DNA from 4 places in the Arthrobacter sp. KKT183 genome. Region 1 is predicted to be linked to each of the others. Evidence: riboswitches for the same ligand, from Rfam matches in the RefSeq annotation. Region 1 holds a riboswitch; each other region holds the start of a gene.
The links. Region 1 has a riboswitch for cyclic di-AMP ahead of ACZ2GY_RS01460 (LysM peptidoglycan-binding domain-containing protein). Riboswitches for the same ligand answer to the same signal wherever they lie in the genome.
Positions count from the first base shown of each region.

Region 2: another riboswitch for cyclic di-AMP. It lies ahead of ACZ2GY_RS07540 (LysM peptidoglycan-binding domain-containing protein); the one in region 1 lies ahead of ACZ2GY_RS01460 (LysM peptidoglycan-binding domain-containing protein).
Region 3: another riboswitch for cyclic di-AMP. It lies ahead of ACZ2GY_RS16570 (NlpC/P60 family protein); the one in region 1 lies ahead of ACZ2GY_RS01460 (LysM peptidoglycan-binding domain-containing protein).
Region 4: another riboswitch for cyclic di-AMP. It lies ahead of ACZ2GY_RS07520 (NlpC/P60 family protein); the one in region 1 lies ahead of ACZ2GY_RS01460 (LysM peptidoglycan-binding domain-containing protein).

Region 1 covers NZ_CM145770.1:283,542-288,498, forward strand. Annotated here, with positions in the region: gene ACZ2GY_RS01450 (NlpC/P60 family protein) at 1-664, shown strand, start outside; gene ACZ2GY_RS01455 (M23 family metallopeptidase) at 814-1,677, shown strand; gene ACZ2GY_RS01460 (LysM peptidoglycan-binding domain-containing protein) at 2,168-3,055, opposite strand; cyclic di-AMP (ydaO/yuaA leader) riboswitch at 3,059-3,233, opposite strand; gene ACZ2GY_RS01465 (four-helix bundle copper-binding protein) at 4,124-4,534, shown strand; gene ACZ2GY_RS01470 (DUF305 domain-containing protein) at 4,765-4,957, shown strand, end outside.
Region 2 covers NZ_CM145770.1:1,581,316-1,586,272, reverse strand. Annotated here, with positions in the region: gene ACZ2GY_RS07555 (copper resistance CopC family protein) at 1-651, opposite strand, end outside; gene ACZ2GY_RS07550 (M23 family metallopeptidase) at 687-1,499, opposite strand; cyclic di-AMP (ydaO/yuaA leader) riboswitch at 1,503-1,693, opposite strand; gene ACZ2GY_RS07545 (DUF3093 domain-containing protein) at 2,203-2,688, shown strand; cyclic di-AMP (ydaO/yuaA leader) riboswitch at 2,965-3,131, shown strand; gene ACZ2GY_RS07540 (LysM peptidoglycan-binding domain-containing protein) at 3,134-3,991, shown strand; gene ACZ2GY_RS07535 (multicopper oxidase family protein) at 4,119-4,957, opposite strand, start outside.
Region 3 covers NZ_CM145770.1:3,506,236-3,511,192, reverse strand. Annotated here, with positions in the region: gene ACZ2GY_RS16580 (copper-translocating P-type ATPase) at 1-1,013, opposite strand, end outside; gene ACZ2GY_RS16575 (heavy-metal-associated domain-containing protein) at 1,053-1,379, opposite strand; cyclic di-AMP (ydaO/yuaA leader) riboswitch at 1,676-1,855, shown strand; gene ACZ2GY_RS16570 (NlpC/P60 family protein) at 1,862-2,677, shown strand; gene ACZ2GY_RS16565 (M23 family metallopeptidase) at 2,826-3,677, shown strand; gene ACZ2GY_RS16560 (DUF305 domain-containing protein) at 3,750-4,352, opposite strand; gene ACZ2GY_RS16555 (DUF305 domain-containing protein) at 4,396-4,779, opposite strand.
Region 4 covers NZ_CM145770.1:1,574,574-1,579,530, reverse strand. Annotated here, with positions in the region: gene ACZ2GY_RS07530 (AfsR/SARP family transcriptional regulator) at 1-196, opposite strand, end outside; gene ACZ2GY_RS07525 (hypothetical protein) at 335-784, opposite strand; gene ACZ2GY_RS07520 (NlpC/P60 family protein) at 928-1,716, opposite strand; cyclic di-AMP (ydaO/yuaA leader) riboswitch at 1,806-1,978, opposite strand; gene ACZ2GY_RS07515 (hypothetical protein) at 2,252-2,437, opposite strand; gene ACZ2GY_RS07510 (DUF4192 domain-containing protein) at 2,622-3,653, opposite strand; gene ACZ2GY_RS07505 (hypothetical protein) at 4,120-4,548, opposite strand; gene ACZ2GY_RS07500 (hypothetical protein) at 4,574-4,822, opposite strand.

The DNA of each region.
Region 1 (4,957 bases):
TCCTGCCCAGGCATTGGATGCACCGCAGCGTCAGGTGAGTACCAGTTCGTTGGTTACCACCGTGGAAGCCGAGCCGGTGTCCGCGGATACCTCGGCCGCTGTCACCTTCGAACGCGAAGCCGTCACCGCTGCGCCCGCTCCCGTGATCGCTGAACCGGCTCCCTTCGTGGAGCATCCGGCACCCGAGGCCGATGCGTCACTGGCAGCAGTGCAGACGGTGGAGCCCGCCCCGGTACAGCAGACCCCTGCGGTGCAGGAAGTGGCACTGCAGGCTGCCGCGGCGCTTCCCGCCGCACCGGCGCCTGCCCCTGCTCCCAAGCCGGAGCCAGCTCCTGCCCCTGCAGCCAGCAGCAGTGTCGGTGCCGCGCTGGTGGCCTCCGCCTACGCACAGATCGGCCGCACCCAGGACTGCACCATCCTCGTCGAGGTCGCATTGCGATCCATCGGCAAGTCTGTCGGCGACCTCGGGCCCGAACAGTTCTACCAGTACGGCACCGTTGTCGGCTCTCCCGCACCGGGTGACCTGGTCATCCGCCCCGGCCACATCGCCATCTACGTAGGTAACGGCCAGGTCATCAGCAGTGGCATGAACGGGGTCAATGACACCCTCCTGCACCCCCTGAGCGATCTCCCCGGATCATCCTTCGTCCGGGTCAACGGCTAACAGCCACCTAAGCCGGGCAGGAAAAGGGTCAACAGGGCGATTGCGAACCGCCCCAAGCTCTTTGCCTACCCACACCTGGGCATGCCGGAGCCATCCCCCTGCGCTCCGGCATGCCCTCACCCCTTCCGCTGAGCGAGACGAGATCATCGTTGTCTTCCCATAACGCGCACGGTCGACGCCGCGCCGCCTCAGGACGTCGTCGCGCAGAACCGGCCACACCACGTCACCAGCAGGGCCGCCGCGCGGCCAGCCGTAGCGCGACGAAGCGCCACGCCTCACCTGTCGCCCCGATCGCCGGTGCAATCTCGGCCGTCGGCGTGCTCAGCGGCGCGCTCCTCGCGGGCATCCCCCTGACCGCAGCGGTGCCATCATCGGTGGAATCATCCACCACCAGCTCGGCCGCGGACAGCGCTCAACAGCCACGAGCGCACAGCGTTGAGGCCGATCCGAAGGCCGAAGTGGATTTCAGCCGTGTCGCGGTGCCCGGTGCTGCCTCCACTGAGCCGGCGACAGGGTCGGTCGACTCATCCCACTTGTTGGCTGATGGTCCCATCCAGACGGACCCCGGCGATGACGCCGACGAAGAACCTACTACTGAACCTGCGGTCGAACCAGTTGAACAGGCCGGCCTTGGCGCACCACTGGCCCAGATGAGCACGGTCTCGACCTTCGGATATCGCACGAACCCATTGACCGGGGTGCCGGGTGAGATGCACACCGGCATCGACCTCACCGGCTCATGTTCCACCCCCGTCATGGCCGCTGCCAGCGGAGTCATCACCGAAGCCGGATGGAGCCCCTACGGTGGTGGCAACCGGATCGTGATTGATCACGGGGATGGGCTCAAGACCACCTACAACCACCTCGCCACGATTGCTGTCAGCGTTGGCCAGACAGCTACTAGGGGAGACGTTGTGGGCGGAGTCGGAACCACCGGCAACTCCACCGGCTGCCATCTACACTTCGAAGTTATGATCAATGACACGCTCGTGGACCCCGGCAGCTGGTTTTAGTCAAGGACAAGCACTAGAGGGCGAGGAAAAATCCCGGCCTCCGCGGTTTCTCATCCAGTGCGGGAACTGCAGTGTGCGTCGAGCTGCAGCGGAGGGGCCACCGCCGCGCGGGTCGCACCAGTCATATAACCATCCCGCACCGGGTCGACCTGAGCTGATTGCGAGGTCATGATCGACCTGAACCTGCACCTGCATCTGTTCGTTCTGGTTTGTTTCTCCTGGCAGGCCTGCCCGCCCCATCAAGTCGCCGTGCCCAGCATGGTCTTCAGGAAATCTGTTCTCTAGCTGACGCCCGCTTCACTCCGAGTCGAGGAATCAGCCCCACCTAGTGATGGATCGATGGCCGCGATGACACCTGGCCTGGCGTCGTTGGATAGCTAAACGCTGGCCCGTTGGACCTTGGAAGTGGTGAACAGAAGAAAAAGCGGCAAGCACCCCCGTTCCAAGGTGCCTGCCGCTTTCCCATCCTAGGGAAACGCTCTAGGAATACTTAGCCGTTGACTCGCACGTAGGACGAGCCTGCAAGGTCGGACAGCGGGTGCTTGAGGGTGAGGTTCGCACCGTTCATGCCGCTGCTGATGACTTCGCCGTTACCTACGTAAATGCCGATGTGGCCGGGCCGGATGACCAGGTCACCGGGAGCCGGGGTCCCGACGACGGTGCCGTACTGATAGAACTGTTCGGGCCCGAGGTCGCCGACAGACTTGCCGATGGATCGCAGTGCGCGCTCAACGAGGATGGTGCAGTCCTGAATGGAGCCAAGCTGGCCGTACGCCGAGGCGACCAGAGCGGCACCGACACCACTGGAGGAAACAGCCGGAGCCGGAGCTGACCGCTGGGCCGGAGTGATGCTGCTCGAAGCGAGCGAAATACGGGCTTCCTGCTGGCCGCCCACCGTGTAGGAGACCTCGTTCGCCGGTGCTGCTTCAGGAATGGCGGCAGGAGCCGCGGGTACCGAGGCTCCTGCCGAGGCGGCCGCTGCGCCCGACACAGTGATTTGTTGGCCGGGGTAGATGATCGACGTGTAGGACAGGTTGTTCTGGGCCAGCAGGGTGTTGAGTTCAACGCCGTAGCGAGCTGCGATGCTTCCCATGGTGTCACCGGAAACCACGGTGTGAACCGATGCCGAGGATGCAGCCGGAACTTCTGCGACCGGCGCGGGAACAGGTGCCTGAGTGGCCGTGGTAGCCGCTTCCTGGGTGTAGGTTCCCGCCTGGGCAGGTGCCCCCACGCCAGCAACGAGACCGCCGGTTGCTGCGATGATGATGGCCGGCCTGCCCAGTGCAACCGCACCGGCTTTGGTCGAGTGGGACAATCCCTCTAGGGCGATCGAGTGGGTTACGGTGGCGCGGTGGCGCGCCGGAGTGTTTCGTGACATGCGTGGTTGCCTCTCCCATGCCTGCGGGGTGAGCTGTCGGGTTCGGATGGGAGTCACCCGGTCGTTCCTGATATTCCGGGAAGGAAAGCAGCAACGTCTTAACCCCAAGGACCATGTGATGGCCCGTCGATCTGTGGGTCCCCCGTTCCTGCCGAACGGAATTACGGACGAATCCCGGGCAGCGGCAGGACTCAGCATTCTGCACGGGAATATTCTCGGCTGGTGCCGGGAACACCTGATGAGGATACCCCCACAGGTACCAAATGTCACGTTTAGATAACAGAAGCCCCGGCCTTGCGGGAGGACATGGATCTCGGAGTCCGTCACCATCAGGGCGTATCACTGCCGCGCATCCCATCCGGTGGACCCGAACGGGTGGGACCGGCGGCACTTGTAACCATGCTTAGTGTTCATTAGGGTGGGAAGGCAGGCAGCGTTCGGGAGGGGATAACCATCACGCAGCGAGCACGCGTTCATCTACGTGGCACCGTACAGACGGTGACGCTGGTGACGCTGGCCTTTTCGCTGATAGTCGCGTTCACAACTTCGGCTGCCGCCGCATTGTGCCTGCAGATGGAGCACACTTCTGGTGCGATGACCGGTAGTGCTGTAGCTATGGGTCCGACGGTTCCGACCAGCAGTACCGAGGCCGCAGTCCTGGCCGCGGTCCCGAAGGGGTCGCCGTCCACGCAAGCCTGCTGTCATCAACAGGTCAGCGCTCCTGATGCCGTAGTCCCACCGCAGCGTGCGGTCCCGGCTGAACCAGCTGACGTCCTTCCCCCAGCCCTCGGGCAACTTTTTGCCGAGAATGGGAACGCACCACCGGGGCTGTTTGATCCGGCGCTGGAGAAACTTGACCACCTCACTCCGTCCTTGACTGCGTTGTCGATCAGTCGCACATAAACCCTCCTCACGGGCGCGCGGAGGCCTTCCTTGGCGTGACCTTTTCAGTCTGTTCCCGGGCCGACACCGTCGGTCTATGGCTGCCCACCGGGGTGCCATACCTACAGAACGAACGAAACCGCAGCCTGACCTCGGTCAGCTGCACCCTAAGTTGAGGAGAAACCAATGACACACCATGTGACGTCCATGCTGGATACCTACCCCAAGGACCTTGGGGGAGTGGACAAGGAAAAGCTCGCCGAATGCATCCAGGCGTGCTTTGAATGCGCCCAGACCTGCACCGCCTGTGCCGACGCGTGCCTGAGTGAGGATATGGTCGCGGAACTGACCAAGTGCATCCGCACCAACCTGGACTGCGCGGACATCTGCGCAACGACCGGCAACGTCCTGTCCCGCCACACCGGGTACGACGCGAACCTCACCCGCGCAGTACTGGAGGCCTGCCGCACCGCGTGCAAGGCCTGCGCGGACGAATGCGAACAGCACGCCGAGATGCACGACCACTGCCGGATCTGCGCCGAAGCGTGCCGCCGCTGCGAGAAGGCCTGCGCAGAATTGTTGTCCGTGCTCGGCTAGAGCCTTCCTCTTTCCCTTTCGTGCTGAAAGGGAAAGAGAAACGTGACGAATCGCAGCAGAAACACCCGTGGCCCTGGGCGGGCACAACCGGCCCCAGGGCCCACCGCCGATGATGACCGCGATCGATAGGGGTCATTCGAAAGTTCACAGGTCTACTGCTGTCTGAACCTTCATCTTCAGCAGCCGCCCTGGGATCAATCAGGTATTCAGATACTGAAAAGGAGCAGTCGGTGTCGAACACGGAAAATAGCCGGTCCAACGAGCAAGGTCAGGACGAGCAGCAGTCCCATCACATGCGGAATATGTACCTGCGTTTCGGGGCGATGATCCTGACCGCCATGGTGGTGATGTACTTTGTCATGTTCATCGGCTCCTACGAATGGAGCCATATCCGCTTCAGCGAGAGCCGCGTGTTCATGGCAC
Region 2 (4,957 bases), 1.3 Mb from region 1:
GCGCCCCATCATGAACGCTGCGGCGCCGGCGACCACGATCACCGCGATCACAATCAGCAACAACCAACTAACGCCACCGGAACTCCCGGTCTCCTCGGCTGCCGGTTCGGCGGCCGGGTCCTCTTCGTCGCTCGCGCTTGGGGCGGCGGCCGCAGTCGGCGTAGGCTCTGCACTTTCGGCTGCCGGTGCGCTGGTGGAGGGCTCCTCGGCCGGTGTCGTGCTGGCCGGTTCGTAGGTGAACTCAAAGACACCCTCGATCGGGTGCCCGTCGGAGGAAACGGTCCGCCACGCCACGCTGTACACGCCGGGGGTCTCAATGGCGGCCGGGGCTGACATGATGTTTTCCTCCAACGTGACCGGCGTTGCTTCCACCGCGGTGCCCTCCGGTCCGGTGATCTGTATCCGGCTCAGCTCCAGCCCGGAGGATTCCAAGGGTGCTTCGGAGAGGGTGATGGTGATGGCCTCCGGCGCGGTATCAATGACCTGCCCTTCCTCCGGTGCCGTCCCAATCAGCGAGTCATGGGCGGTGGCTGCCGGTGTTCCGATGAACCCGATCATCGTGGCGGCGAGTACACCCAGCAGCGCCCTTCGAAGGCCCCGGGTTCGAGGCCGACGGGCGTGTGCGGTGTTGGTTGGATTGGGTGTGTGCATGACTCTCCTTGAGTGGTAGCGGACGGTGGAAACGGTCAGAGCCACTGGGTGGGATCAGCCACCGTGTCGTTGATCATGACCTCGAAATGGAGGTGGCATCCGGTGGAGTTCCCTGTGGTTCCCGCATTTGCGATCAGCTCGCCCTGGCCCACCGCCTGCCCGGTGCTGACCGTGATGACGGACAGATGGTTATAGGTGGTCTTCAGCCCGTTGCCGTGATCGATGACGATCCGGTTTCCGCCCCCGTAGGGGCTCCAGCCGGATTCGACGACCGTGCCGCTCTGGGCGGCGAGAACGTCGGTGGCGCAGGAGGCGACCAGGTCTAGTCCGGTATGCAGTTCCCCGGCGCCGGTCAACGGACTTGCGCGGTAACCAAAGCTGGACGTCGTGGCCATGGAACCGAGCGGAGCAGCCAGCCGGGCGCCAGCAGTGTCGGCAATATCCCCGGCGTTGTCGCCCGCGGCAGGCGCGCCGCTTGCGTTCTCGACCGAGCCCGCCGCCAGTACAGCAGGGTCACCAACTCCTGGATCCGAAGCGGGAATGGCCGAAACGGCGCTGCGTCCGAAGGTTACCTCCGCCTGAGGATCAGCCGTGACCTTCTCCGGTGATGCGGCGGGGCTGGCCTGGATCGTAGGCTCTGCGCTGGCGCTTCCCTGCGCGGGGAGGATCACGCCGCTAAGCAGTCCGGCTGCACCCAGAACCATCGCTGTAGGTTTTATCCAATGCCCAGTAGTCGCGGTGGCTGGGGCTGCCGCCCGGCGACCATGCTTCGGACGGCGCTCCGCCGCCCGTCGGCCATGCGGCGCTGGTTGCGCACGGCGGCGGCCGGCGGTCTTGTGTGAGGACAAGAAGATTCCTTTCCGAACGCCGCTGAAGTTAGCTGTCGGATTCGGGCAAGGAACCAGCCCGGCCGTTCCAGTTCAAAACACTGGAATGGCTTCACCCCAAGGCAGCACAAAGGCCGCCACAAGAAGTGGGTCCTCCACCCCTGCCGGAATACGAACGGTACTGGATTCCCGGCAGGGTTAGGCGTTGAAACCAGCGTCACCAACTGATCTCGGCGACGAAGTCACTCTACAGGGACGGCTGTATAGTTACAATTTCGTAACCTGTTGAGAGTGGGACTCAATTGCAGCCCATCCACCTGCAGACGCGGCACCTACCAACAGAGAAAAACTGATGCGGAACAACTGCTAGCTTTCAGGTCAGGACCGAAGAACCTCTGAGGCTCCATCGGCAATCCGGCCCAACACAGTCAGCACCCTTGCTTTGCTCTGCCGTGGATCCTTCGATAGTGAGTAAGTTAGGCTGGCTCCGTGCCCGGTTCCGGGCATGCAGATGCCGATGACCCGGCGCCCTAGCCACCATGGTCATCGGCATCTGGTTCAACCTGCGTAGCCTGGCGTGATCAATTCCGCCAGCGCCCCTGTCGGTCCGCTCGCTTGGGTCTCCTTGCCCACTTTGACACCGCAAGGGCCGGAAGCGTCCGTCCTCAAGCAATCGATGAGGGACCGGAATGGGCACGCGTAGGGGTGTGGCAAGCTGTTGACCATGTCCGAAGTTTCCGCACCGCCATCCGCGATCCTTTACGACGAACGGTTGTGGCCGACGCCGTTTGTGTGGGTGCTTGCCTCAGGAGTGGCAGGAGCGTCGATCCTGGTGTTTGCACCGATCAGCATGCTGACCGGGATTATTGCCTGCATCCTGATCTTCCTCATCATTACCGCTCTCCTGGTGCTGTCTACCCCGCGGATCACTGTGACCACCAGCTCACTGGATGTTGGCCGTGCCCACATCGACCGGAAGTACCTGGGTGCGGCACGTTCCTATGTGAAACAGGAGGCCACCCATCAGCGCGGACCGGCGCTGAACGCCCTGGCGTATCTATGTATCCGCGGCTGGATCGACCCCGTCGTACGGATCGAGATAAAAGACGACGAAGACCACACCCCCTACTGGCTGGCATCAACCAGACGTCCAACTGAACTCGTCAAAGCTTTAGACCCCGCCCTACCGGAACACCGCCACGGCTCATAAGCTGCGCCTCTTCGTGAAGAGTGGCAGAAGAACCCCCGTTCGTGACGGTCCGGAAAAGCCACTGAAGTACCGAACCTGAAACGAATTCCAGGACAGGGCGATATGCCGAACCAGAGCTATACCGAGAAGGGTCTGAAAACTTTGAGGGCCAACGTTGTGTTGCCGTTATTGAAATGTGACAGGCAAGGACGCGACGGATATGATTCTCGCGGTGTCTTGGACTCGATGCGGGCGACACCCCTCCAGCAGATTGCCTAACTCTGTCGCTGGTGGAGGTCCGTCCTGAAACAGAACACGGCAGAGGCGGGGGAACCGAACGTTGGGTTTCGAAAGAAGCCCTAGGGGTTAAGGTGAAAGCGGCACTCATTCTCAGTGCTGTGGTACGCCCGGGTGGCTCCCATCCGAATCCGACAGCTAACTTCGCAGGCATTGGGAGAGGCTAGCCATGTCAAAAAATCGCCACACCGCGCGCCACCGCGCCGTCCCCACGAGCCCTCTGCACCACGTTGCTAAAGCGGCATCGGCGGGAGTGGGAACAGTAGGACGTCCGGCGGCGGTAGCCGTTGCTGTATCGGGTCTGGTGCTCGGGTCGATATTGCCGGCCCACGCCGGAGCGACCACCACCTCCTCCACCACGCCGCAGCAAACCCTCGATACAGCGGTCACCGAAACCGTGGGCGCGGCTTCTGCCGCTGCAGCAGTAGCAACGGGAGGTGCCACTCACATCGTTCAGCCTGGTGACACCCTCGGAAAGATCGCAGCCTCTTACGGTGTGAGCTTGGAAACGATCTTCGCTGTCAACGGGCTCGGCTGGGAATCCCTCATCTACCCCGGTGACGTCATCGCCCTGACAGGCGCCGCCAACGGCGTGAACGGTGTCACGGCGCCGGCAGCACCTGCGAGGGTGGAAACCAGCACCATGGGCATTACGACGGCGGCCAGCACCATTGAACGCGCACCCGCTCAGGCATCGAGCACTGTAGCGGCAAGCGGTGTCGGTGCGGCGCTGGTTGCTTCGGCTTACGCGCAGATGGGTGCTACCCAGGACTGCACGATCCTCGTTGAGGTAGCTCTGCGCTCGATCGGTAAGTCCGTCGGTGACTTGGCCCCTGAGCAGTTCTACCAGTATGGAACGGTCGTCGGATCCCCTGCCCCCGGCGACCTCGTTATCCGGCCAGGGCACGTCGCCATCTACGTCGGCAACGGGCAGGTCATCAGCAGCGGGATGAACGGCATGAACGCCACCATCCTGCATCCGCTGTCAGATCTGGCCGGGTCCTCCTTCGTCCGGGTCAACGCATAGCCACTAACCCCTGGCCAGCAGCACTCGAGTCCTCGCGGGTCCATCCCGGTCATGGGTGATGGGAATCGGATATCCGGCAGCGGGCACAGGGGACGGTTACCTAGCCGTCCCCTGTGCCGCTTCCTTGCTAGGTGTCTGCGGGTTCGTGGGCGCCAGGGAAGGGTGGAAGCGCCGTCGCTTCGTCCCAGCGGCTGGGACCGGCTTTTATGGGGTCGTTCTCTTGGGGTTCGAGAGCGGCGGTGCCGACGCGGAACTGGACCATCATGTCGTGGTCTTCGTGCGGAAGGTTGTGGCAATGGATCATGTAACGGCCGCGGTGGGGCCCGAATTTCATAAGCAGGTGCACGGTTTCCCCTTCACCGACGTAGACGACGTCCTTGGGCCCTTGCTCGTAGGAGTAGGTGGCCCGATCTTCCCCGCCGATGATCTTGAAGTCCACCAAATGGATGTGCATGGGGTGGAACCAGCCGCCGCTGGAGTTTTCGAATTCCCAGATTTCGGTGCTGTTCAGTTCGGGGTTGGCGACGATCCGTCGGTAGTTGCTCTCCACAACGTCAGCCCACGTTTGACCGTCAATGGTCCACTTGTCGGTGAGGTCATCGCGCTTGAGCCTGAAGTGCCGCCGGATCATGGCGTCGGTGGGCTTCAGCGCCATCACTTCGTTCCCCGGATCCAATTCGCCCGGAAGGGTGTTCCAGGTCGGGTCGCTGGTGTCGACAGGAGCATCGACGACGTCGAAAGCCATCACCTTACCGGTGTGGTCGTAGTCAATGTTGTTGTCGTTGGATAGATTTACGAGTTCGACGCGTTGCCCGGGCTGATAGTTGCGGAAGTCAATCAGGACTTCGTAGCGTTCACCGCTGGCGTGACGCCACTGGGAGACGGTTTGCGCGCGGGGCATGAGGCCCCCGTCTGTGGCAACCATGACGACCGGGTCGCCGGTACTGAGCCGGAACCGGAAGGAAC
Region 3 (4,957 bases), 440 kb from region 1:
ATGACCGCTTCGTCCGGGCTTCCGAGCAGGAGCCAGGCGATGAAGGTGATGATCCCTGCGCCGAGGGCGAAGTAGAACAGCAGTGCGGCCGCCCGGTCGGCCAGGGCCTGGGCTTTGGAGGAAGACGCCTGGGCTTCGGCTACCAGGCGTTGGATTCCCGCCAGTGTGGTGTCCGAGCCGACGGCAGTGACTTTGACCCGGACGGAGTTGTCCGTGGCGACCGTTCCTGCCACGACGGTTTCGCCGACGTTGCGGGGTACGGTGCGGGACTCACCGGTGATCATGGATTCGTCGAATTCCGCTGAACCGTCGACGATGGCGCCGTCCGCCGGTACGCGGGCACCGGAGCGGACGAGGACGACGTCACCGGTAACCAGGGAGCTGACGGGTACGGTTTCGATTCCGGAGGCGGTAACGCGGTCGGCCTCATCGGGCAGGAGCGCAGCTAGTGCGTCCAAGGCTCCTGCCGCGGATCCGAGGGCGCGCATCTCCATCCAGTGTCCCAGGAGCATGATGACGACCAGCAGGGCCAGTTCCCACCAGAAGTCCAGGTTGAAGTTCCCAATCCCCAGGGTGGTGATCCAGGAGGCGATGAATGCCACGCTGATCGCCATGGCGATCAGCAGCATCATGCCGGGTTGGCGGGATTTCAGCTCGGTCCACCCTCCCTTGAGGAAGGGTGCGCCGCCGTACACGAAAATGACCGTGCCCAACAGTGGGGAGATCCACGAGGCTCCAGGGAAGTCCGGGACTGTGTAGCCAAGGATCATCGCGAACATGTGGCTGAACAGGACTACCGGGATGGTCAGGGCGAGGCTGATCCAGAATCTGTTTTTGAACATTGCTGTGCTGTGTCCGGCGTGCTGGCCGTGTTCATGGCTGCGGTGGTCCTCGTCCAACGCTGAATGCGGGTGATCCGAGGGCATCGCCTGTCCATGGGTGTCCTCATCGATCACACCTGGGGTGGTTGTTCCGTGGCTGTGGTCTGGCTGGTTGTGATGATTGGTGTTCATGGCCATGTCCTTTCCTCGTGCGAGGTGGTACCTCCTTGCTCAGGCGGTCGTGAGCGAGTATCCGGCGTCCTGGATCACCGGGGCGACCTCGGCGTCGGACAAAGCACGGTTTCCCGTGACGTGCACGGTCGAGGTTCCTCCCGGGACCAGGTCGGTCCGCACACCGGAAACCCCGTCCAGGGTCGTCAGTGCGTCCGCAACCTTGGAGGCACAGGAACCGCAACTCAGCCCCTCCACACCGAATTCGGTATTAACTGCTTCTGCAGGTACTGGGTCGGCTTGAACGTCTGACTGCGGGGCGCAGCAGGCGCAGCCGACCGAGTTCTTTTCAGTCAGCCGCAGATCAGCGGTGGGGGGGCCACACATGGGAACTCCTTGCGTTACGTGGTGAGCGGGATCAGGTAGCGCTGGATGTCGGGGCGCTTCCGTCGCGCATGATGTGGGGACTGGTCGAACGTGCGGCTCCAGAGGAACCGGACAATGTCATCCAGTACCTCCGAAATTATACCCCCCCAGGGTATATGTCAAGAGATAGTTTCCGCGGATCCCCATGAGGGCGGGAGCCTCCAGCGGCAAGGGGGAGACCCGCCGTGATCCAATTGTGATAATCGCTGCGGGGTGAGGTACTCTCAATCTCGTGCCTGCCCCCCATGGAGGCACTCCCACACGGATCGCCGAGCTCTGTCACCGTGGTGGGGTCGTCCGTTTTCCGCTGGCAGAGGCGGGGGAACCATGTACGCGGGCCCATGCTTTGAGGGTCCTTGGGGTTAAGCCGTTTTCACGGCCGGGTGACTCCCATCCGAACCCGACAGCTAACCTCGCAGGCGTTGGGAGAAGGTACTCGATTTATGTCTACTTGGCATGCCCCCGCGCGCCATCGCGCAGTTCCGGCCCAGACCAATACGTTGGCTGTCATCTCCAAGGCTGTCTCCTCCAATATGGGATCTGCAGGCCGCCAGGCTGCAGTGATCACCGCAGCTTCCGGTCTCATTCTCAGCGCTGGCCTTCCGGCCCAGGCGCTGGACGCACCGCAGCGTCAGGTGAGCACCAGTTCGTTGGTCGCCACCGTGGAAACCGAGCCGGTGTCCGCGGACACATCGGCCGATATCTCCTTCGAACGCGAAGCCGTCGCCGCTGCGCCCGCTCCAGTTGTCGCTGCGCCGGCTCCTGTCGTCGAGCACCCGGCCCCCGTAGCCGAGGCGTCACTGGCAGCCGTGCAGACGGTGGAAACCGCCCCGGTACAGCAGGCCCCTGCCGTGCAGGAAATGGCCGTGCAGGAAGTGGCACTGCCCGCTCCGGCTCCTGTGCCGGCTCCCGAGCCGAAGCCGGCTCCTGCGCCTGCAGCCAGCAGCAGTGTTGGTGCCGCGCTCGTAGCTTCGGCCTACGCTCAGATCGGCCGTACCCAGGACTGCACCATCCTCGTCGAGGTCGCACTGCGATCCATCGGCAAGTCTGTCGGCGACCTCGGGCCCGAGCAGTTTTACCAGTACGGGACCGTTGTCGGCTCACCAGCCCCAGGTGACCTGGTCATCCGGCCCGGCCACATCGCTATCTACGTAGGTAACGGCCAGGTCATCAGCAGCGGCATGAATGGTGTCAACGACACCCTCCTGCACCCCCTGAGCGATCTCCCCGGATCATCCTTCGTCCGGGTCAACGGCTAACAGCCACCTAAGCCGGGCAGGAAAGGGTCAACAGGGCGATTGCGAACCGCCCCAAAGCTCTTCACCTACCCACACCTGGGCATGCCGGAGTAATTTCCCCCTGTACTCCGGCATGCCCTCACCCCGTTTGAGTGAGTAGAGATCATCGTTGTCTTCCCATAACGCGCACGGTCGGCGCCGCGCCGCCTCAGGACGCCGCCGCGCAGCAGCGGCCGCCCCACGTCACGAGCACGGCCGTCGCGCCGTGACCCGTAGCGCGACGAACCGTCGCGCTTCACCCGTTGCCCCGGTCGCCGGTGCGATCTCGGCCGTCGGCGTGCTCAGCGCCGCTCTTCTCGCCGGCATTTCCCTCACCGCAGCGACTCCATCGTCCGTGGAAACATCCACCACCAGCTCGGCCGCGGACAGCGCTCAACAGCCACGAGCGCACAGCGTTGAGGCCGATCCGAAGGCCGAAGTGGATTTCAGCCGTGTCGCGGTGCCCGGTGCTGCCTCCACTGAGCCGGCGACTGGGTCGGTGAATTCATCCCACCTTCTAGCCGATGGTCCCATCGAGACGACCTCCGGCGATGATACGGAGGATGTGTCTGCGGCCGAACCCGCTGAGCAGTCCGGCCTCGGCACACCGCTGGCCCAAATGACCACCGTCTCGACCTTCGGATATCGCACCAACCCACTGACCGGGTCGCCAGGGGAAATGCACACCGGTATCGACCTCACCGGCGCATGTTCCACTCCCGTCATGGCCGCTGCCAGCGGAGTCATCACCGAAGCCGGATGGAGCCCCTACGGTGGAGGGAACCGCATCGTCATTGACCACGGGGACGGGCTCAAGACCACCTACAACCACCTCGCCACCATTGCCGTCAGCGTAGGCCAAACAGCTGCCCGGGGAGACGTTGTGGGCGGAGTCGGAACCACCGGCAATTCCACCGGCTGCCATTTACACTTCGAAGTCATGATCAACGACGCGCTCGTCGACCCCGCTACCTGGTTATAATCCCGCGCAAGCACGAGGGGCCGGGAAAAAGCCCGGCCCCTCGCGTATGCCTGTTTCCCGGTGTTGTGGTGCTTAGACCGTACCGGAGGGACGGCCGCCCTGCCGGTCGTACCATTCCTCCAGCCAGGACTGCATCTGCCCAATCTCCTCCAACTGGGTCTGGCGGATGGTTCCGCAGAGGGAGAGCAGCTCGGCGTGGCCGGCGTTCTCCAGGCAGGTCCCGCTCTCACGGACCGCAGCCCAGTGGTGCCGGATCATCGATTGCATGAAACGGATTTCGTACTGGGCGCCGGTGAAGTTCTCCATCCGCAGCATCGACTGCATGTCACCGGTGCTCAGCTGAGGGGTGTAGGAGATGCCGTACCAGTCCTGCAACCATCCCTGCATCATGTCGACCTGAGCTGACTGGGAGGCGATGATCGAACTGCACAGCTGCACCAACTCATCGTGGGTTGCTTTCTCCAGGCAGGTCTGGCCCATCATGATCGCCATGGTGTGGTGATCGATCATGTTCTTCAGGAAATCCACTTCGTAACTGGCGACCTGTTCACTCTGGGCCGGCGCGTCAGCCAGAGCTGGTGAGGCCACTGCCAGGCCAGTACCAGTGAACGCCCCGGCGGCCAAAACTGCCGATGCTGCTACGGCTGAAACGTTCCGCTTGTTGATGTTCTTCATAGGCTTCTTACACTCCTTGAGAATTGGTGGGTGGGGGAACGGATCAGTCAGCTGCGTACCGGTCGAGGATTGATTGCATCTGACTGATCTCCTCCTGCTGGGTCTGAACAATGGCATCGCAAAGTTCCACGATCTCCGGGTCAGTGATGTTTGATTCCTGGCATACGAGGATGGCCCTCGAGTGGTGCGGGATCATCGACTTCAGGAACTGCTCGTTTCCGACGAACGTCTCGGTCCGCCCAAGGGCTAACGTGCCCACGAACAGCAGGACGAAACCGGCGAGCAGGGCGATGTTCACCTTGGTGCTCTTGAACATCGACCACATACCCACCACCATGACCACCGCCATCGCGGACACCATGACAAGGGCCATCCAGAAGTTGCTCAGATTGAAATAGAAATGGTCGATCGATCGGACCATCGACATTGACAACACCCACATCAAACCCAGGCTGACGAGTAGGATCACACCGAATTTTAAGTACATCCTGCCCATTCCGTGCCCTCCGTGGCCGGTGTCGTGCCGGTTCCCCTGCGGGTCTGACTCTTTCTCGGGTCCATCCTGCCCGCGTCGCGATTTCTGCGGCGAACTGCTCACCGATTCC
Region 4 (4,957 bases), 1.3 Mb from region 1:
TATCCAGAATCGAACCGTCCCGGGTGACTTCCAAGCGGCCTAGGAGCTTGACCACCAGACGCGGCGCTGGTGACGGGTGGGCGACCGAAGCTGATGTTCCTACAAAAACAGCACCTGAAATCGGCATGATCGAGACCTCAAACTCTGTGGAGAAGCTGACCAGCTCAAAGGTAGGATCAACCAGAACCGTAGGCACGAGTAGCAACTACCCGATTATTCCCGCGGTGAAGCCTGTCAAGGGTGCGCACTACTCACCCCACGTTCCAGTCCATACGAGTTAACCGTTCGGTTTTGGAGGGACAGCTACCGTTCTTCGGGCACCGGAACGTAACTGTCAGCAGTTTTCCACGGCCCAGGTTTCCACCTCGATTTTTGCATCGACAAAGCCGTTGAAGTCGAAAGCGGCTGGGTCAGCGACGCCTTGGGCCATGATTTCCCGCAGAGCCGTCAGCTGGCCTTGTATCTCGCTAGGCGCTTCGGCCTCTAGTGCCCTGACATTCTTAACGGCCGAATTTTCAGTGGGCGAGCTGTTCGGGTCGCCGGTTTCGGAGAGAGTCGGCGGAAAGAAGTTCAGCGCCTCCAGATGGGAGGGCAGCTCAGTGCAGATTTCCGGTACCTCGTTAGCGCGGGAGGTACTCGGTGCCGTGGCTTCCCCACTCACCTCCCGGGGCGCTGAACTGATCAGCGGGTCAGCTCCCGCCGTACAACCGGCCAGCAGGAGCGCGCTGAAAATAGCAGAGAGGATGCCGAACCGGCGGGTGCTGAACACTTTGAGCGTGTACACGGCGTATCGGCTCCTTCGGGGAAAGTGCTGACGGTATTTCGGGACAACGGCGCAGCGGCGTCAAAGGAGAAGCGCCCCTCTCGATACCCTCACGGGCACCGTAAGCGGCGCTTCCTGTCTCTGGGTTGAGGTGTGCGGCTGTGTTAGCCGTTGACCCGGACGAAGGAGGACCCGGCCAGATCTGACAGCGGATGCAGGATGGTGGCGTTCATGCCGTTCATCCCGCTGCTGATGACCTGCCCGTTGCCGACGTAGATGGCGACGTGCCCTGGCCGGATAACGAGGTCGCCGGGGGCAGGGGATCCGACGACCGTTCCATACTGGTAGAACTGCTCAGGGGCCAAGTCACCGACGGACTTACCGATCGAACGCAGCGCTACCTCAACGAGGATCGTGCAGTCCTGGGTAGCACCCATCTGCGCGTAAGCCGAAGCAACCAGCGCCGCACCGACACTGGTGGAAGAAGAATCTGCAGGAGCGGGAGCGGGAGCGGGAGCAGGAGCAGCAGCGGGAGCCGGAGCAGGAGCGGTTCCTGTCACCGCCCGGGCAGCAGCGTTCACCGGCGCAGCCGGGACGGGCTCCGGTGCAACGGTCACCGCCTGCACGGCTGGGATGGACTCAGCCATGGGACCGTTGACCTCGGTAGGGGCGTTGTTCTGGGCAGCCTGCGCTTCCACGACGGGCTGAGCTGGCGCGGGCGGCTCCTCAACGGTCGGGGCGGCCACAGGTGAAACGGCTTGCCGGTCGAAGGAGATATCGGCTCCGGCGGCGGCCGTCACTCCCGCCTGAACCGGCGTAACCGTCAATTCGGTACTTTTCAGTGCCCGTTCTTCGGCCATTCCCGTTGCGTGGGCCGGTAGCCCCGCTGTCAACACCAAACCGGACGCCGCGAGGATGACCGCTGTTTGACGGCCGGCCGATCCGGCGTTCAAAGAAACTGCTTGCGATAGAGCGGTCAGAGAATGTGCGTTGACCTGTGGGGCGCGGTGGCGGCCCTGAGCGCGTCGGTAGGACACAGTGAATTGCCTCTCCCAGTGCCTACGAGGTGAGCTGTCGGATTCGGATGGGAGTCACCCGGACGCCTGATCGGTCTCCCCGATCAGGTGCGTCTTAACCCCTAGGACCTTCCAGTAGCAAGATCCAAAAAAAAATGGTTCCCCCGCCTCTGCCAACGGTGATACGAACGGACTGTGCGCTCGGTGGCAGAGCTCGGCAAACCGTACACAGGTGCCAAACACAGGTCTAGGCACGCTGACGAGACTACCGTCAAATTTTCATGAATGTCACATTAAGGTCACGGCGCGCCCTGAAATCCCATCAGCGGCAGTGCCCCACCTCACGACTGAACATCAGCCCCACCATAGGAAATTTAGAGAGATGTGCCTGCCACACCAAGAACGCGAGGCAACACCGCTGTCACGGTGATCAACATGAGCAAGCCATGCCCAGGTGCCGGCTAAACCCATCCTAGGGCTCTGGCGTGAACTCCCTACGGGAAGCAACCGCTGCGCGGGTAGCGTTGACCTGCGCCTCCTGTTCGGCTTCTGCCTGCGCCTGGCGCTCGGCCCGATCGGCCCCGAAAATGGCGCGCATCGCGAAGTAGAAAATGGCGCCGACACCCGCCGATGGCAGTAGTACGGCAATATATTCCACGACCAAAGTCTAGTACGGGTTTGCAAAGAACCGGTTCGGATGGCTGAACCAGCTGGGATCACTGTGCCGGTTTGGTCGCTGGCTTTCGACCGCATCTGCCATCAAAGCGGCACAAGTCCCGCACACTGGATCTGACTGCGGGGCAGGGAACCCGTTGTGGTTCCCTGCCCCTCCCCCTACCGGGTTAGCGCTGGTAGGCGGTGTGCTGGTTTGTGACGCATTCGGGCAGGGTGCCGGTGTTCACCAGCTGGGTCAGCAGCCGGGAAAGCATGTGCTCCGGGTCGGTGTCCTGCGCCTTGGTCAGGTACTGGGCGGCGATGGAGGACCGGCCCTTGTACCAGCAGATCCAGCCGAGGAACGCGAACAACGGTGCGCGGGCTTCGGGCGGGGTGAACCGGAACAACTCGATGAGCAGCGCCTGGGTGGCGTCCACGCGCTCCCAGTCCGGTGTCCCGGTGTACCGGCCGATGACGACGGAGGCGAAGGTTTCCGGGTTCTCGTCGGTGCTGATGGTGTCGGCGATGATCCTGTCCCGTACCGCGGGGGTGTGCAGGGCCGCGATGAGTTGCAGGGCGGTGTCCTTGGTGGGTTCGGTGCCGAGGGTTTCCTGCCACAGTGCCCGGTTCTCGGTCATCACGGGGGCGGTCCAGTCAGCGGGATCCTCAATCACCCATCCGGTGATGGTGTCGGCGATCCGGTCAAGGTTCGCGCTATCCCCGGTAAATGCTGGGTCGACGACGGTTTCCCGTGTCGCGTTGGATCCCTCAAAGACCATGCGGGCACTCAGTGCGCTGTCGGCGATTTCCTCCAAGGACCGCGGGGAACAGCAGTCCGCGTCCTCACAGAAGTAGGTCACCCACTCGGTAGAGCTCACGAGCCAACTATCAGCCACTGGCATTCCTGCCGTGTCCAGCATCGCCTCAACGGCCGCCGCGTACTGACTGTAGGGCTTGGTCCCGTCTATGGTGGACCGATCGGTGTAGACGACGAGCAGCACACCGTCAGCGGCGACGTCGTTGGACAGGTAACCCAGAACTGCTTGGGCGAACAGTGCCGGTTCAATGTCCTGTGGGGCGTCGATGCGCAAAGTGGCGCCGAGCCGTTTGCCGTGCATGGTGAGCAGGACGAAGGATTCTTCCGGGGCGAAGCCGAGGGCGTGCGGGATGTAGGCCAGAATGTCGGCCGCGGACTGAACGGAAATAGGTGTGGTGTTCATGGTGTGCTCCTCTTCGCAGGTGGTGGGGTTCGGGCTTGTGGTGGTCCAGCAGTGGCCCTCTCCCCCGTCGTTGTTTTGCCTGCTGGCAAGCTCGCTTGCTTGTGCCCGACGGAGCCGGGTCAACCCCGCCAGGGGCAAGCGGACAGGTGAATGTGGGAGGAAATAAGCGACCCTGGGAGCGCCGGACACATTCACCTGGGCGTGCAGCAGCGCAGCTGTTGACCTGGTGGAGCGGGCACGCATAATCCGAAGGACAGCAGCAAAAAAGAAAGAGATCCCTTGCCGGTGGCGACGAAGGAGTTGCCGGCAGTTTGAGTCCGCAGCGGTAGCGGAGGCCCGTTTTCTGGTGCGAGCGGGCGAGTACCAGACCCCTTTTCGCCTGGGCCGGCTCCGTCCGGGCCGGGCAGCACCCCCACCCGCGAACGGGTGGAGGCACCGGGGGTGTCCGGTTCCTAGTTACTGGTTGTTAGTTGGTCCAGCCGGGGTAGGGCAGGCGGTCCCTGTTGGGCAGTTCGGCGGCGGCTTCGGGCAGGTTCTCGGGCCCGTGGGATTGGCCGGACTTCCAGGAGAAGAACACTTCTTCGGTTATTGCTTCGAAACATGCCGCCTGTGAGCGGAACCAGCAGGTGCGGGTGTCGCCTTCAACGTAGGTGCTGTAGCCGAACAGTTCCCCTGCCTCGTCGCGGTGCCGTGCCACGGCGAAGATGATGTAGGGCCATGCTCCGGCGTCCCAGCCCTCACTCGCCCAGCTAGGCAGGGCTGACCAGCTGGTGCCGGTAAGGGTTTCCATCCAGTCATAGCCGTCCCCGGTCCGGTCATCGGCGGGCAGTTCGGGGGCGGTGATGGTTTCTCCGGTGTCCTTGGTGACGGTCCGGGTGATCGTCTCGGTGCTCATAATGGGGTGTCCTTTCCGGGATCGGTTAGCGGTTGATGAGGCCGGTTGCGGTGTCGATGGTGAACCGTGAGCGGGCGCGCTCCCGGTGCGGGTTGTCCCCGCTCAACAGCAGGTTCCGCGCAGTGAGCTTGCCGGGTTCGCGGTACTCGGTGATTTCCCGCAGTTCCTCCACTGGTGCGGCGTATCCGGCGATGTTCACGGTCCGGCCCGTCGAGGGTGCGGACACGAAACAGGTATCCGCGCTACCGGCGGGTGCGTGGCTGGTGGTGGTCATGATGTGCTCCTTTTCGCAGGTGTGGGGTTCGGGCTTGTGGTGGTCCAGCAGTGGCCCCTCTCCCCCGACGCTTCTATGTCTGTCAAGCGGCTGGAAATGGGTGCGGGTGCGGACCAAGTTGTTTTGCCGGGCCGG